Regions from separate parts of the Streptomyces sp. V3I8 genome, predicted to be linked through region 3. Evidence: riboswitches for the same ligand, from Rfam matches in the RefSeq annotation. Region 3 holds a riboswitch; each other region holds the start of a gene.
What was found. A riboswitch is a leader RNA that binds a small molecule or an ion and turns the genes downstream of it on or off. The one in region 3 is predicted to bind cyclic di-AMP.
Positions count from the first base shown of each region.

Region 1: linked by a shared signal. The riboswitch ahead of QFZ75_RS15230 (C40 family peptidase) and the one ahead of QFZ75_RS15685 (transglycosylase family protein) in region 3 are both predicted to bind cyclic di-AMP.
Region 2: linked by a shared signal. The riboswitch ahead of QFZ75_RS22525 (LysM peptidoglycan-binding domain-containing protein) and the one ahead of QFZ75_RS15685 (transglycosylase family protein) in region 3 are both predicted to bind cyclic di-AMP.
Region 4: linked by a shared signal. The riboswitch ahead of QFZ75_RS18185 (M23 family metallopeptidase) and the one ahead of QFZ75_RS15685 (transglycosylase family protein) in region 3 are both predicted to bind cyclic di-AMP.

Region 1 is NZ_JAUSZL010000002.1:3,487,046-3,491,163, forward strand. It holds gene pcrA (DNA helicase PcrA) at 1-1,777, opposite strand, end outside; cyclic di-AMP (ydaO/yuaA leader) riboswitch at 2,137-2,306, shown strand; gene QFZ75_RS15230 (C40 family peptidase) at 2,313-3,287, shown strand; gene QFZ75_RS15235 (hypothetical protein) at 3,346-3,699, opposite strand.
Region 2 is NZ_JAUSZL010000002.1:5,054,851-5,058,968, forward strand. It holds gene fahA (fumarylacetoacetase) at 1-431, opposite strand, end outside; gene QFZ75_RS22520 (HAD family hydrolase) at 1,272-2,141, shown strand; gene QFZ75_RS22525 (LysM peptidoglycan-binding domain-containing protein) at 2,135-2,893, opposite strand; cyclic di-AMP (ydaO/yuaA leader) riboswitch at 2,898-3,060, opposite strand; gene QFZ75_RS22530 (polyprenyl synthetase family protein) at 3,818-4,118, shown strand, end outside.
Region 3 is NZ_JAUSZL010000002.1:3,593,023-3,597,140, reverse strand. It holds gene QFZ75_RS15695 (cytochrome P450) at 44-1,330, shown strand; gene QFZ75_RS15690 (transglycosylase family protein) at 1,539-2,459, shown strand; cyclic di-AMP (ydaO/yuaA leader) riboswitch at 2,661-2,830, shown strand; gene QFZ75_RS15685 (transglycosylase family protein) at 2,835-3,560, shown strand; gene eno (phosphopyruvate hydratase) at 4,058-4,118, shown strand, end outside.
Region 4 is NZ_JAUSZL010000002.1:4,138,344-4,142,461, forward strand. It holds gene QFZ75_RS18180 (aldo/keto reductase) at 1-639, opposite strand, end outside; gene QFZ75_RS18185 (M23 family metallopeptidase) at 752-1,813, opposite strand; cyclic di-AMP (ydaO/yuaA leader) riboswitch at 1,825-1,981, opposite strand; tRNA gene QFZ75_RS18190 (tRNA-Met) at 2,286-2,359, opposite strand; gene QFZ75_RS18195 (dihydrofolate reductase family protein) at 2,439-3,578, opposite strand; gene QFZ75_RS18200 (MarR family winged helix-turn-helix transcriptional regulator) at 3,651-4,118, shown strand, end outside.

The sequences.
Region 1 (4,118 bases), 110 kb from region 3:
GGTCGGTGGAGCTCTGCAACTCGGCGAGATAGCCGGTGCGTTCGAGGATCGCCTCGACGACGGTCGCCGGGCCCGCGCCGGACTCGACGATCGTACGGAGGTCCTCCATCAGCGTGTTGAACCGCTTGACGGCATTCGTCGAGCGGGCCGCCATGCCGTACGCCTCGTCGACGCGGCGCAGCGCCTGCGGGAAGCTGATCCTCTCGCGCTGGGCGAGCGCGTCGATCATCGCCTCGGCGCGGTCGCCGATGCCGCGCTTGGGCACGTTCAGGATGCGGCGCAGCGGTACGGAGTCCTCGGGGTTCGCGAGCACGCGCAGGTACGCGAGGACGTCGCGGACCTCCTTGCGCTCGTAGAAGCGGACGCCGCCGACAACCTTGTAGGGCAGGCCGACCCGGATGAAGACCTCTTCGAAGACACGGGACTGCGCGTTCGTACGGTAGAAGACGGCGACGTCGCCGGCCTTCGCGTCACCCGCGTCGGTGAGGCGGTCTATCTCGTCGGCGACGAACTGCGCCTCGTCGTGCTCGGTGTCGGCGACGTAGCCCGTGATGCGCGCGCCGGCGCCCGCGTTGGTCCACAGGTTCTTGGGGCGGCGGGACTCGTTGCGCTCGATGACCGCGTTGGCGGCGGTGAGGATCGTCTGCGTGGAGCGGTAGTTCTGCTCCAGGAGGATCGTCGTCGCGTTCGGGTAGTCCTCCTCGAACTGGAGGATGTTGCGGATCGTCGCGCCGCGGAAGGCGTAGATCGACTGGTCGGCGTCACCGACGACGCACAGCTCGGCGGGCGGGAGGTCGCCCTCCCCCGGCAGCACCTCTCCCGGCGGTACGTCCCCGGGATGCGCGGCGGAACCGGCGGCGGGGTCCGTGGCGCTGCCGACGAGCTCCCGGACGAGGGAGTACTGCGCGTGGTTCGTGTCCTGGTACTCGTCCACGAGGACGTGCCGGAAGCGGCGGCGGTAGTGCTCGGCGACGTCCGGGAAGGCGCGCAGGAGGTTGACCGTCGTCATGATCAGGTCGTCGAAGTCCAGTGCGTTCGCCTCGCGCAGCCGCGACTGGTACATCGCGTACGCCTGGGCGACGGACTTCTCGAAGCCGTCGGCCGCCTGGGCGGCGAAGTCCTCCTCGTCGATCAGCTCGTTCTTCAGGTTCGAGATCTTGGCGCTGAAGGACTTCGGCGGGAAGCGCTTGGGGTCGAGGTCGAGGTCGCGGCAGACCAGGGCCATGAGGCGCTTGCTGTCGGCGGCGTCGTAGATCGAGAAGGACGACGTGAAGCCGAGCCTCTTGCTCTCGCGGCGCAGGATCCGTACGCAGGCGCTGTGGAAGGTCATCACCCACATCGCGTTCGCCCGCGGGCCGACGAGCTGCTCGACGCGCTCCTTCATCTCGCCCGCGGCCTTGTTCGTGAAGGTGATCGCGAGGATCTGGCCGGGGTGCACCTTGCGCTCGCCCAGCAGGTGGGCGATGCGGTGGGTGAGCACCCTGGTCTTGCCGGAACCGGCGCCGGCGACGATGAGCAGGGGCGATCCCTGGTGGACCACCGCCGCGCGCTGGTTCTCGTTCAGCCCGTCCAGGAGCGCGGCCGGGTCCACGAGCGGCCTCGGGGCGCCGTCGCGGTAGTAGCCGTCCCTGGGCGGAGGCGCGTCGAAGCGCCCGCCGAACAGGTCGTCCGCGCCGGGGTCCGGCGCCTCGTCCTCGGGTGGCGGCGGGGGCTCTTCCTCATGGGCCCGGGAGGGCTTGAGGTCCGCCAGGAAGCTGTCGTCAAAGAGGCTGCTCATCGCTCTCCGAGTCTAGGCGCCCCCACCGACACCCCGCTCCCACCCACCAGACCCTCACCGAAAATTACGCTCCGGCCACGCTGTGCGACCAAGGAAATCGGTAAGGGGCGCGCGGAACTGCGCGACCGGCCACCACGCACCCGCGGACAGGTACGCGCGCCGCACACGCACGCCCCACACGCACACCACCCAAGACAACCGATCGCACACCATGCCAAATCGCCGCCGTCGAACGACACTCGGAGCCCAGGTCACGAAAATGTATCGGGCATATCGAACATCAAACTTCACAGGTGCCACACGAATTGGCTAACTTTCGATCAGGTCGCTCGACCCGCACCGGCGAACAACGCCGGGCCGGGCGCCCTCCGCCGAATCCGTGCGCCCTCGTGGCACCGGAACCGGGGACCCACCGATCACGGGGTGAATCGGTCCGACTCCCGCACGGGACCAGGGCCGTAGGGCAAACCTTCCGAAGCACCCGCCCGAACCCGACAGCTAACCCGGTAGGCGGATGACGGAAGGAGACGCCCTCGTGGCGCCACACCGCAGAGCGCGGTCCAGCGGTCCCCTGGGCATGCGGACGCCGGCTCCCGCCACCGCCGCACCGGCCTCGGTGGCCCTGCTCTCCCAGACGGCGGACGCCTCGCCGGCCGCGGAGCCCGCACCGGACGCGGAGAACACCCGGCCGAGCACGGAGGAAGTCCGGAAGAAGATCGACGACCTCTACCAGCGGGCGGTCACGGCCACCGAGAAGTACAACGCGGCCAAGGAGCGGACCACCAGGCAGCGCCGGCGCGTCGACACCCTCCTCGGCGACGTGGCGAAGCGCACGGGCGCCGCCGCCCCCGACAGCGCCGCGCTCCTGGCGGCGGACAACCCGCAGGACTACTTCGACCGGACCCGGCTGATGAACCGGCTCACCGCCCGGCAGAAGCAGGCCGTCGACGACTACGTGACACGGCGGGCCGCCACGACGACGAAGCGGCAGCAGGCGTCCGAGGGCCTGGAGACGCTCACCACCACGGAGAACGCGCTGAAGACGTCCAAGGCGGACGTGCAGCGCAAGCTCGCCGAGGCACGCGGGATCCTCGCGCGGCTGACCGCCGAGGAGGAGGCCCGGCTCGCCGCGATCGAGCGGGAGAGGCAGGCGGTCAAAGCGGCCAAGGCCGCCGAGGCGCTCGCCTTCGCCCGCGCCCAGATCGGCAAGCCGTACGTGTGGGGCGCGAGCGGCCCCGGCTCGTACGACTGCTCCGGGCTCACCCAGGCCGCCTGGAAGGCCGCCGGCGTGACTCTTCCGCGTACGACGTGGGACCAGGTGGGGACCGGCACGGCGGTCTCCGTGGACAGCGCCCGCCCCGGTGACCTCGTCTTCTTCTACGACGACATCAGCCACGTCGGCATCTGCGTCGGCGACGGCATGATGATCCACGCCCCGAAGCCGGGCGCGTACGTCCGCGAGGAGTCGATCCACTCCATGCCGATCCACAGCGTGGTGCGACCGACGTAGGCCACCGGCGCCCGGCACCGGGGGGACGGCCCCTGGTGCCCGGCCCTCATCGTCCTGTTCAGGTCCAGAGCAGGGCGATGAAGATGTTCACCGTGGTCAGTCCGCCCACGAGGGCGAACAGGCGCTTGTCGATCTTCTCCTCGTCGCGCTGCACGTAGACGAGGCCGAGGATCACGATCAGCAGGGCCAGCTTCACGCCGATCTTGATGTTGTCGACGCTCTGGTCGTCGGCCTGGTTGAGGCCGACGAGGACCGCGCCCGTGACCAGCATGGTCAGCGCGCCGTGCAGCATGGCGGGGGTGAAGCGGGCCGTGCCGTCGCCCATGGCCTTCATCTGCGTGAGGAAGCCGCCCAGCAGGGCGGCGATGCCGATGATGTGCAGGGCGACGAAGACATGAATGAGTACGTCCATGAGCCCGGACCCTAACCGGGCGCCGGTACGCCGACTCGCACCGGCCCGGACGGAACCTCGATCCCCGGCCCTGGCCCTGGCCTCCGACCCCGATGCCCGGCTCCGGCTCCGGTTCCGGCTCCGGCTCCGGCTCCGGCTCCGGCTCCGGCTTCCGCCCGTAGCACCGTCCGGTCCTTCGCCGGCCCCCAACGCGCGTATCGGTCACGGCGCTACGCCAAGCCGGTGACGCCGGGCCCGGATCACGGTCGCACCCGGTCGCCCTGTGACCGGATGCCATCACTTCCGTGCATGGCGTTACCAAGGGTGTGCGGCCAGGTTTAGCGTCCTTCCCCAGGTGCCCGGCTCCCCACCACATCCGCCCTGGCCAGGGGCGGCGGTCGGCACCACCGCCAGAAAGGTCCGGCGGCGTCCCGCTCCCC
Region 2 (4,118 bases), 1.5 Mb from region 3:
AGGGAGTCCTCGGCGTCAGGACGGAAGATCCGGCCGACGTTCCGGGCGTGGTTCTCGGAGGCGTAGAAGTCGACGTAGTCGGCGACCTCGAAGGGGAGGTGCAGGGTCACCTCGGAGAGGGGGTGGAACAGGGGCGCGACGGTCTCCCGGTGGGCCGGCACCGTCACCCACGCGGTGAGCGCCCGCCGGACGTCCGACCACGCCGTGCGGCCGGCCGCGAGCAGCGGGTTCAGCGAGGGCCGGGCGAGCAGGGAGGCGTACGGGGAGCCGAGCGCGACCGCGGCGGCGCCCGCGTCGAGGACGTGGTCGCCCAACCGGACACCCACGCTCCGCTGATCGGAGCCCTCCGGAGAGCCGTTCAGGGAGAAGACGCCGTACGGAAGATTGTGCGGGCCGAAGGGATCGCCCTCGGGGACATCGAAGGGGGGCATGGGGTGCTGCCTCGCTTTCCGTGTGGGTGCAGCACACGTTACGGGGAGGGGCCGGGCGGGGGCAGTGCCTGAAGAGTTCGCAATGTCCGATTAAGGGTGGGTTCGGGTCCAGGGATGTGCGGGACACGTGGGGGACAGGTGCACGCCCGCCGCGGTCTCGCGCCACCTGCGGCGCGCCTTCGTCCGGCGGACCGGGGATCGACGTCGTCCGCGCCCCGCACCTCGACCTGCCCCCCCAGAACTCGCCGCGGTCGTGCCCGACGGGCCGTCGTCGGGGCGGGCCGGTCCGCCCTGGAGGCGGCGGCGCTCGCCGCGCAGGCCGGCGCACAGGTGCGTGCGGTGGCGCGCGGAAAGGGGTCTGCCGCGTTCGGCGCGCCCCCGGCAGCAGCCGCGGCTGCGCCCGGGTCACTCTTCGGGCGGGCCTGGTCGTTGTGGACCCTCACCTCCTGCCCGCACCCGTACCGGTACCTGCCGTCCGCGGCCCGGCACTTCCTCGTCCGCCACCTCGCCGGACAGCGCGGCTGAACATCCGGGACGGCCCGGGACGGCCCGGGGCGGCCCGGGGCGACCTTAAGGGGAACCGGCGGAGGAATGGAAGAAGAGCCTGAGGGAGGACCGGAGAGGGGCCGGACAGGGACCGGAGAGAGACCGGGAAAGGCCGCGGAAGGGAGGCGTGGGGAGGGGCGCGCGGCCGGTCGGCGCGGTGGCCGATTTGTCATGGGATCGACCCCAACAGCCGGGGCCGGAGGGGGCGTACGGCGACGCGTGGGACGGTCGAGGTGCCGGACGACGTCCGGTTCGCGTCGAGTCGCTGGAGCATTCGATCCGTATTCTCTGATCATGGCCGCACCGAATGCATATTCACTCATCGCCACTGACCTGGACGGGACGCTGCTGCGCGGCGACGACACCCTTTCGGACCGGTCACGCACCGCGCTGGCGATGGCGGTCGGGGCAGGTGCCCGGCACCTCGTGGTGACGGGGCGCCCCGCTCCGCGCGTACGCCCGCTGCTGGAGGAACTGGGCAGCCGGGGACTCGCGGTGTGCGGACAGGGTGCGCAGTTGTACGACGCCGGCGCGAACCGCATGGTGTGGTCCGTCACCCTCGACCGCGAGCTGGCCGAGGTGGCCCTCGGCAAGATCGAGGCGGAGGTCGGCGAGGTGTACGCGGCCGTCGACCAGGACGGCGTGGACGGCCTCACCCTCATCGAGCCGGGCTACGAGATGCCGCACCCGACGCTCCCGGCGGTACGGGTGCTGCGGCGCGACGACCTCTGGACGCAGCCCATCAGCAAGGTGCTGCTGCGCCACCCCCTGCTGTCCGACGACGAGTTGGCGACCGCCGCGCGCGGAGCGGTGGGTTCCCTCGCCAGTGTCACGATGTCCGGCCCCGGTACCGTCGAACTCCAGCCATGCGGCACCACGAAGGCGACGGGGCTCGCGTTGGCCGCCGAGCATCTGGGCCTGACGTCCGCGCAGACCGTCGCCTTCGGGGACATGCCCAACGACATCCCCATGTTCGACTGGGCGGCGCGCGGGGTCGCGATGGCCAACGCGCACCCCGAACTGAAGGCGGTCGCCGACGAGATCACCCTCTCGAACGAGGACGACGGCATCGCGGTGGTCCTGGAGCGGATGTTCTCCGACCGCCCCCGCCCCGGCCCCGGCCCCGGTACCGGCCGGGGCGCGGGTCCGGGTTCCGGTCAGTAGGCCCCGAAGACGTTGTCGATGGAGCCGTACCTGGCGGCGGCGTAGTTGCACGCGGCCGTGATGTTGGCGACCGGGTCGAAGGGGTCGAGCGACGTGCCGGACACGTGGTACGCCGCGAAGGTGGGGTCGATGACCTGGAGGAGCCCCTTGGACGGCGTACCGGCGACCGCGTTGGAGTCCCAGTTGTTCATGGCCTGCGGGTTGCCCGAGGACTCACGGATGATGTTGCGGTGGATGCCGTCGTAGGTGCCCGGGATGCCCTGCTGGGCCATGACGTCCAGCGACTCCCGGATCCAGCCGTCGAGGTCGTCCGTGTAGGTCTTCGCGGTGGCCGGGGTGACGGCGGAGGCCGTGGTCGTTTCGGCCGCCGCGGCCGTCCCGGCCGGGGCGTCGGCGTTCTTCGTGCCCACGGTCAGCTCGAGGCCCGGACGGATGAGCGCCGGGTCGTCGCCGATGACCGCGCGGTTGGCCTTGTACAGCTTCTTCCAGTCGCCCGTGGTGTGCGCCTTGGCGATCTTGGACAGGGTGTCGCCCCCGGCCACCTCGTACGTGACCAGCGAGACCTGCGGAACCACGGCCGTGGCCGCTTGAGCCGTCTGGGCCGCCTGAGCCGCGTGGGTCGGCTGTGCGGCGTGGGCGCCGGTGGCCCCCACGAGGGGGAGCGCGAGCGCGGCACCGCCGGTCCCCGCGGCGACGATGCCACGGGTGAGGGTGCTCGTTCGGGGACGGCGGTGCTTGCCTCGTGAGGCCATGACGCATTCCTCTCCGGCGCCTACGAGGTGAGCTGTCGGGTTCGGGCGGGAGCTGCCCGGCCGCGTGCTGTACGCGACTGCACCCCGAGCCGTTCCGGGATTCGGACCGGCGACTTACCTGGGTTCCCCGCTCCTGCCGTACGCGAGTGAATGGGTGACTGGAATGTCCGGGCGGCGGCAGGATTAGGCGGTCCGTCCGGAGTGACGTGAACGTATGCGAGAGCACATGCCGCTAACAAGCCCCATATTCACGCCCCGGTGGTAATGACCAGCGAAGTCGACCGCGTATTCCTTGATCTATTCGGAATATGAACTTCAACTTGCTTTCTGCAAAGGGAAGTCGGGAGACCGGACAAAATGATCACTTCGGACAGACGTGACTCAATTCACGGTCACGGAAAGGGGGTGGGGGAAGCGTATGGTCAATTCGGTCAAGAAGGTATCTTCGGGGCATTCCGAAGTGCGGAATCCGGCTATTCGCGGACAGGCCCGCCGGGTCCGCCCCGGCCACGCGCGTGTGGCGCTTGTTTCCGCCGTCGCGGGGAACGCGGAAGACCTCGTGGGTTCTCCTCGCGGCGAGGGGTGCGGGGCGGGGGTGTGGGGGCGTGCGGATGTGACGGGCCCGTTCCGGGGCGTGCCGGCTGTCCGGATCGCATCCGTCATACCGGTGGATCCGGAACATACCGCCGGTGATCCGACCGCGCCCGATCCGGTCCATGGGGGCAAAAGGGACCAGGTGGAGTGTGTCCGGCAGGGCGACGGCAGGTGACGGGCGGGCGCTCATCGTGATCGAAAGACGACCGGATACGCTGACTTGAGTGCCACCAGCGACACATCGACAAACGCCTACAGCACCGAGCGCACCCAGCACACCCAGAGCATCCAGAGACCGCCGTTGAGAGCGTCAGCAGACAGGAGACCCTCGTGACCGTCGTCGGGCCGTTCGGGCTGAGCGTGCGGGACCAGGCTCTCGAAGCCGATGTCCAGGCCGGACTGACGGCTGTCGAGGAGGGACTGCTCGAGGCCACCAAGAGCGAGGTCCCGTTCATCACGGAGGCCGCGCAGCACCTCGTGCGCGCGGGCGGCAAGCGGTTCCGGCCGCTGCTCGTGATGCTCGCCGCCCAGTTCGGTGACCCGTACGCGCCGGGCATCGTGCCCTCGGCGGTCGTGGTCGAGCTGACCCACCTCGCCACGCTGTACCACGACGACGTGATGGACGAGGCGG
Region 3 (4,118 bases):
GCTCCGGGCGGGGGCCGGGCGCCCCTCCCGATACCGTCGAGGAGTGACCGAAACGCCTGCACAGCCGCCCGCGGGGCAGTCCGCCCCGGAACTCTTCAGCTGGGAGTTCGCCACCGATCCCTACCCGGCGTACGCCTGGCTGCGCGAACACGCTCCCGTGCATCGGACGACGTTGCCCAGCGGGGTCGAGGCGTGGCTGGTCACCCGTTACGCGGATGCCAGACAGGCCCTCGCCGACGGCAGGCTCAGCAAGGACCCCGCCCATCACGACGGCTCCGCGCACGCGAAGGGCAGGACCGGCATTCCGGGGGAGCGGAAGGCCGAGCTGATGACGCACCTGCTCAACATCGACCCGCCGGACCACACCCGGCTGCGGCGGCTCGTCAGCAAGGCGTTCACCCCGCGCCGGGTGGCCGAGTTCGCGCCACGGGTACAGGAACTGACGGACCGGCTCATCGAGGGGTTCATGGAGAAGGGGGAGGCCGACCTCATCCACGACTTCGCCTTCCCGCTCCCCATCCACGCCATCTGCGACCTGCTCGGCGTCCCGCGCGAGGACCAGGACGACTTCCGCGACTGGGCCGGGATGATGATCCGGCACGGGGGAGGGCCGCGGGGCGGTGTCGCCCGGTCGGTCAAGAAGATGCGCGGCTACCTCGCCGAGCTCATCCACCGCAAGCGCGAGGAGCTCACGGACGAGCCGGCCCCGGGCGAGGACCTCATCTCCGGTCTCATCCGGGCCTCCGACCACGGCGAGCACCTCACCGAGAACGAGGCCGCCGCGATGGCCTTCATCCTCCTGTTCGCCGGTTTCGAGACGACCGTGAACCTCATCGGCAACGGCACCTACGCCCTGCTCACCCACCCCGGACAGCGGCAGCGGCTGCAGGACTCCCTCGCCGCCGGCCGGACGGACCTCCTGGAGACCGGCCTGGAGGAACTGCTCCGCTACGACGGCCCCGTGGAGATGGCCACCTGGCGGTACGCCACCGCACCGCTCGTCGTCGGCGGGCAGGACATCGCCGTGGGCGACCCCGTGCTCGTCGTGCTCGCGGCGGCCGACCGCGACCCCGCCCGGTTCGAGGACCCCGACGCCCTCGACCTCTCCCGGCGTGACAACCAGCACCTCGGTTACGGACACGGCATCCACTACTGCCTCGGCGCGCCCCTCGCCCGGCTGGAGGGCCGGGCCGCGCTCACCACGCTCCTGACCCGCCTGCCCGACCTCCGACTCGCGGGTGATTGCGCGGATTTGCGGTGGCGCGGAGGGCTCATCATGCGTGGGTTGCGCACGCTTCCGGTGGAGTTCACCCCGGTCGCGAAGTCCTGACGGCCCTAGCACCGAAGCCGGTGAAAGGTGAGACTCCGTCAACTCTGTGATCTTCACGTTATCTGCGCTGCACCGACTTGTGACAAGAGTTCGAGTGCGGCTACGTTCACCCATCAATGCGGCACGTCTCACGCGCCGCAGCAGCCACGAGCGCAGCCTTCCGCTGTGTCCTGTGCGTACTCCTTGCTGTCACGCGAAAGGCAATCGCATGCTTACCGGGAACGGCCGCCATCGTCGCCCCCGCCAGGCTCCGGCACTCCTCGTCGCCGCGGGCGTGGCCGGATCGGCCATCGCGATCCCCCTGCTCGGCGCGAGCGGCGCGAGCGCCGCCAGCGGCACGACCTGGGACGCGGTCGCCGAATGCGAGAGCGGCGGCTCGTGGAGCGCCGACACCGGCAACGGGTCCTACGGCGGGCTCCAGATGACCCAGGAGACATGGGAGGAGTTCGGCGGTCTCGACTACGCGCCGAGCGCCGACCAGGCCAGCCGTTCGCAGCAGATAGCCGTCGCCGAGAAGATCCTCGCCGACCAGGGGACGACCGCCTGGGCGACCTGCGGTCTCGTCGCCGGCCTGACGCAGGACTCCGACAGCGCCGTGGTCGACACGGGCGTCGCCGAGGGCGGGGTCACCCCGTCGCCCGGCGTGGACGGGACCGAGGGCAGGGACAGCGCGACGCCCGACCCGTCCACCGGCGACACCGCCACGGACGCGGGGGAATCGGACGACGCCGCCGCGGACGACGCGACGGACACCTCGGACGACACGAAGAAGAGCGGCGATTCGGGCAAGTCGGCCCAGAAGGGCGACTCTTCGGCCGAAGAGGACGCGGACGCCCCCGGCCGCCACCGCGGCGGCGTCGCGGACGAGGTCGACACCGCGTCCCGCGCGGACGACTACTCCGCCCGGCACGCCTCGCGCAGCGACAGCGACTCGCGCGTCCTGGCCGACGAGGGCTCGTACGTGATCCGCACCGGGGACAGTCTCTCGGGCATCGTCGACTCCTTCGAGCTCGACGGCGGATGGGAAGCGCTGTACGACGCCAACAAGGACGCCATCGGCGCCGACCCGGACTTCATCATCCCCGGTCAGAGCATCTCCATCGACGACCGGGCCGCCGCGAGCAAGTAGTGACCAAGCCGCCGAATCGGGCGAAAACAAGCGGTAGTTCGCGCTGAATGTCCGATTTGATGAAAGTGAGACATGGATCTCAACACCCCTGATCGTCTTTGAAATTCGGCGCCGTCCGTGTCTACGGTCGTGACCGCTCGCCACTGGTGGGCCCCGACGGTCGCACGCCGAATCCTGCCAACGGCCGTACGGGAACAGTCGTCGCGTAAAGCGCCGTAGGCAGGAGCGGGGGACCCAGGTAAGTGCCGGACCCGGTCGTCACGACCGGGCACGGCTTGGGGTTAAGCCGCGTGACAGCAGTGTCACGCGGCCGGGCAACTCACTCGGCCCGAACCCGACAGCTCACCTCGCAGGCGTCGGTGAGGGGATCACTTCATGCTGCTTTCGAACAAGGGCAAGCACCGTCGTCCGTCCAAGGCCGCCCGCATCGCCACGCTGGCCGGTGTCACCACCGCCGCCGTCGCCGTCCCGCTGATGGGCGCCACGGGAGCCTCCGCCGCCACCACCTCCGAGTGGGACACCGTCGCCGCGTGCGAGTCCGGCGGCAACTGGTCGATCAACACCGGCAACGGCTACTACGGCGGCCTGCAGTTCTCGGCCTCCACCTGGGCCGCGTACGGCGGCAGTTCGTACGCCTCCACCGCCGACAAGGCATCCAAGGCGCAGCAGATAGCCGTCGCCGAGAAGGTCCTGGCGAGCCAGGGCAAGGGTGCCTGGCCGAGCTGCGGCGTGGGCCTGTCCGGCGCCTCCACCGGCAACACCGCTCCCGCCGGCTCCGGTTCCTCGAACTCGGGCGGCTCCGGCGGCTCCGGCGACTCCGGCCAGAGCGCCTCGAAGCCCCAGCAGAAGACGCAGCCCGCCGAGCAGCGTGCCTCGCGTGCGCAGGAGCGGCCGGCCGCGCAGAAGACCGTCGAGACCCCGACCGGCAAGAAGGTCAAGAAGGGTGACGGCGAGTACAAGGTCGTCAAGGGCGACACCCTGAGCGAGATCGCCGACGCGAAGAACGTCAAGGGCGGCTGGCAGAAGCTGTTCAAGCTGAACGACGACATCGTCGACGACGCCGACTTCATCTTCCCGGGCCAGCAGCTGCACCTCAGCTGACCCCGCCGGTCGCGTCACCGCTCCGGTGACCTCCTTCGGTGGGCCGGACATCGCGTCCCGGCCGGGGCCCTGGCCGCTCAGCCCCGACCGGACGTCCGGCCCACAACCGAATCGCGACTGAACCACAGCGCTCTCACATCCGTGTCCTCCATCGTGGGGTCCGTGAGGGCCACCCCCCCGGTCCTCCGCGGGCTCCCCGCTCCGGTGCGTTTTCCCCCGTGCGCACCGGAGCGGGGCTTTTTTCCGCCGCCCCCTCTTTGGCGCCCCCCTCTTTGTCACCCTCCTCCTTGCCTCCCCCGCGTTCCGCTCGCCTCCCCGGCCCGCTCACCCCCTCGCTTTGTTCCGTTCGGAAACAATTTCCTCTCGGTTCCGTCCACGAGACGGTCGGGGGCCCGTCGGGGCCCGGCAGCCGGTTAGGCTCATCCCGCGGGGCCACCACGGCCTGCGCCCAACCGGGCCTCCGGCCCGGCGCAGCTTGCGTCACATCCCAGAAGGAGATGCTCGTGCCGTCCATCGACGTCGTCGTAGCCCGGGAAATCCTGGACTCCCGAGGCAACC
Region 4 (4,118 bases), 550 kb from region 3:
GAGCCCGTAGTAGGGGATGCCGGCCAGACCGTTCCGCGAGGCGACGTCCCGCAGCGGACCCTCGTACGTGTCACGGGAGACGAGGCTGTACTGGGCCTGCAGCGCCACGTACCGGACGAGGCCCTCGCGGTCGGAGGCGTCCAGGGACTCCTGGAGCCGCTCGGGCGTGATGTTGGACGCGGCGACCGCCCGCACCGTGCCGGCGCGCACGAGCTCGTCCAGGGTCCCGAGAATCTCCTCGACCGGCACGGACGGGTCGTCGTAGTGCGTGTAGTAGAGGTCGATGTAGTCCGTCCCCAGACGGCGCAGCGACGCCTCGGCGGCGGCCTTGAGGGTGCCGGGGGCCAGCCCCTTGTACCGGGGGTGGGCGCCGGCCTTCGTCGCGACCAGGACGTCGGCGCGGTTGCCGCGCGCGGCCAGCCACTCGCCGATGACGGTCTCGGACTCGCCGCCCTCGTTGCCCGGCGCCCAGGACGAGTACGTGTCGGCGGTGTCCACGAAGTTGCCGCCGGCGGCGGTGTACGCGTCGAGGACGGCGAAGGACCCGGCCCGGTCGGCGGTCCAGCCGAAGACGTTGCCCCCGAGAGCGAGCGGGAAGACCTCGAGGTCGGACGAACCCAGCGTGCGGAGAGAAGTCATGCGTACGGCAACGGCCGTGACGGACGGCCGTATTCCATTCCGCACCTCCGGGCGTTTCGCGGAGAGACGCCCCTCACGAGTCTCCGCGAGTCCCCGCGAGCCCTCCGGGATCCTACGGAGTGAGCCCGTTGCCCCGCAGCCAGGCCATCGGGTCGATCCCGCTGCCGCCGCTGGTGTGGACCTCGAGGTGCAGGTGCGCCCCGGTGACGTTGCCGGTCGCGCCCACGCGACCGATGACGTCGCCCGTGCTGACCTTCTGCCCGACGCTGACGCCGATCGACGACTGGTGGGCGTACCAGAGCTCCGTGCCGTCGTCGAGCGTGAGGACCGTGCGGTAGCCGTACGAACCGCTCCAGCCGGCCTCCGTGATCGTGCCGCTGTGGATCGCCTTGAGCGGGGTACCCGTGGGAGCGGCGAAGTCCAGACCCGTGTGCTGGCCGGAGGACCACAGCGAGCCGGACTGCCCGAAGGTCGAGGTGATCGTGTACGAGGAGGTGGGCAGCGTGAACTGCTTGGCGAGCTCGGCGAGGCGCGCGGCCTCCGCCTTCGCCGCGGCCTCCTCCTTCTTCTTCTTCTCGGCCGCGGCGGCCTTGGCCTTCGCCGCGTCCTGCTCCTTGGCCGCCAGCGTGGCGGCCTTCTTCGCGGCGGCGGCCTCGGCGACCTGCTGGGCCTCGCGGTCCACCTGGTCCTGCTGGAGCTCGGCCTGGAGCATGATGCGGGCGCGCAGTGCCTCGCCGGCGTCCGCGTTGCCCTGCTCGGCGTCGGCGGTGGTGAGACCGGCGGCGGTGAGCGGGGTGCTGGAGCCCTCGGGGGCCTTGTCGTCCTCGTCCGAGATCAGCGAGCCGACGTTCGGCAGGTCGGGGATCGAGATCGACACCGGCGGCTTGCCGGTCTGCGCGGAGGCCATGCCGCCCGCGCCGACGGCGGCTATGACACCGACGCCCAGAACGGTGGAGCTGCGGGCGAGCCCTCCGCCGCGCTGCTTGGAGACACGGTGCTTGCCGCGGACGGGAACGACGGTCTCCGCGCTGGGGTTCCAGACCTCGAAGGTCTCGTCGTCCCTGCGGGCGCCGTAGGCGAAGGTGTAGGTGTCGGGCTTCTTGTCGCCCGAGGTCTCCCCCGTCACCTCGTCCGGTATGAACGTGGGCATGGGGGCAGGCCGGTTTGACGCCACGTGGGCGCGCTCCTTTCCTTCCTTCTCGCCTACCGGGTTAGCTGACGGGTTTGGAGCAGGAAGGTCTCCTACGCGCGTCAACCACGGTGTCTCCACCGCGAAAGACGAGCGATTCACCCCATGTAGGTGGTTCCCCGGTTCCCTTGCGGGATTCGGCACGTGCGCACGGAGCCGTCTCTTGTGACGGCTGGGACGACCGCGCTGCGTTATCGAACGTTAATAGACCCGGGCACCTGATTCCAAGCTGTTCTTGATGATCGTTACGGCTCCCGGCCTGGACGTACGGGACATGAGAGGTTCAAACCGGGCGAGTCGATCGGGTTTCACAGGTACCACTTTTATTGATGGTGCGTCAGTTGTTATGCGCAGGGGTGCCGTTCGACTACCGCGGGTGATATGGCGTCTGCGGCCTGCGGACCGCACGAAAACACCTGAGGCCGGAATCCATTGGATTCCGGCCTCAGGCCTTCAGTAGCGGGGACAGGATTTGAACCTGCGACCTCTGGGTTATGAGCCCAGCGAGCTACCGAGCTGCTCCACCCCGCGTCGTTGAAACCAGTGTACGCCATCCGCGGGGTCCGGAGCACACGGGTGGATCCCGGGTGGATCCGCGGTGGACACCGGCTCAGCCGAGGTGCCGGTTGGGCGCCTTCGCCGCGGCCTCGTACGCGGACAGCACGAGGACGTCGGCGCCCGCCGCGGCCAGCAGGCCGTTCCCGTCCGCCGCCGCCACGAAGGTGTCGGGCTCGCGCCAGGCGGTGACGACCCGGCGCACGCCCGCGTCGAGGATCAGCCGGGCGCAGGGGGAGGGCCGTGAGGCGCGGCGGGCGCAGGGTTCCAGGCTGCTGTAGACCGTGGCGTCCGGGAGCCGCGGGTCGCCGGGGGCGATCTTGGCGAGCGCGGCCTCCTCGGCATGCTCGACGGGGTCGGACTCACGGGAGTACCCGCGGGCCAGCTCCGTGCCGTCGGCCGCGACGACGACCGCGCCGACGCTGAACGCGGTCCGCGAGGGCGGGCACTCGGCGGCGAGTTCGCAGGCGAGCCGCAGCCAGCGGTGGTCGGCGGCGGCGGGGACGGGTCCGGTGCCGGGTGCGGTGGGCACGTACCGCATGAGCACCACGTCCCCCACCGGCCGGGTCTCGACCAGGCGCATACGGCTGCGGGGGCCGCCGGGGTACGCGCCGGACCCGAACAGCTTCGGCGCGTGCGGCTGCCCCACCACGAGGGGCGCGAGGGCGAGCTGCAGTTCGTCGGCGAGCCCCTGCTGGAGGAGCTGGGTGTGCACCCGGCCGCCGCCCTCGACCATGAGCCGGCGGACGCCGCGGACGTCGTGGAGGTGGCTGAGCACGGCGCGCCAGTCCAGGCCGGGACCGACGGGTACGACGTCGACGTCCAGCCCGCGCAGCGCGTCGGCGGCCGCCACGGCACCCTCCTCGGTGGTGTAGACGATCTTCTCGCCGCCGGTGGACCAGAAGTTGGCGTCGGGGTCGAGGTCGCCGGTGCCGCTGACGGTGACCTTCAGCGGGTACTCCGGGCGGCCGGCGGCGACGCGGGCGGCGCGGCGCTCGGCGGAGTTGACGAGGAGGCGGGGGTTGTCGGCGCGCAGGGTGCCGGCGCCGACCAGGATGGCGTCGGAGTCGGCCCGCACCTCGTCGACCCGGTCGAAGTCCGCCGGGCCGGAGAGCAGCAGCCGTTCGGGGCCGGTGTCGTCCAGGCGGCCGTCGAGGGAGACGGCGGCGGACAACAGGACGTAGGGGTGGGGCATGGACTCGCTCTCCTTCTCACGGGCCGCGGGCCCGCGATTGGTTCAAGTTTGAAACAAACCTACACTGGAGGCATGACGACCCGCTGGCTCACCCCCGAGGAGCAGCGCGCCTGGCGCGCCTACATCGCCGCCTCCCACCTCCTGGAGGACGCGATCGACCGGCAGCTCCAGCAGGAGGCCGGCATGCCGCACCTGTACTACTCCATCCTGGCCAACCTCTCCGAGGCACCGGACCGCCGGCTGCGCATGACCGACCTGGCCGAGCGGACGAAGATCACCCGCAGCCGTCTCACGTACGCGGTGACCCGTCTGGAGAAGGACGGGGCGGTACGCCGTGAAGGATGCCCCGGTGACAAGCGCGGCAGCATCGCCGTCCTGACCGACGAGGGCATGACGCTGCTGGAGCGCACGGCGCCCGGCCACGTCGAGACCGTCCGCGCGACGCTCTTCGACCACCTCACGCCGGAGCAGGTCGGGCAGCTGGAGGAGATGTTCACGGGTGTGGCGCGCGGCCTGCAGGGCGAGGAACCGGGAGCGACG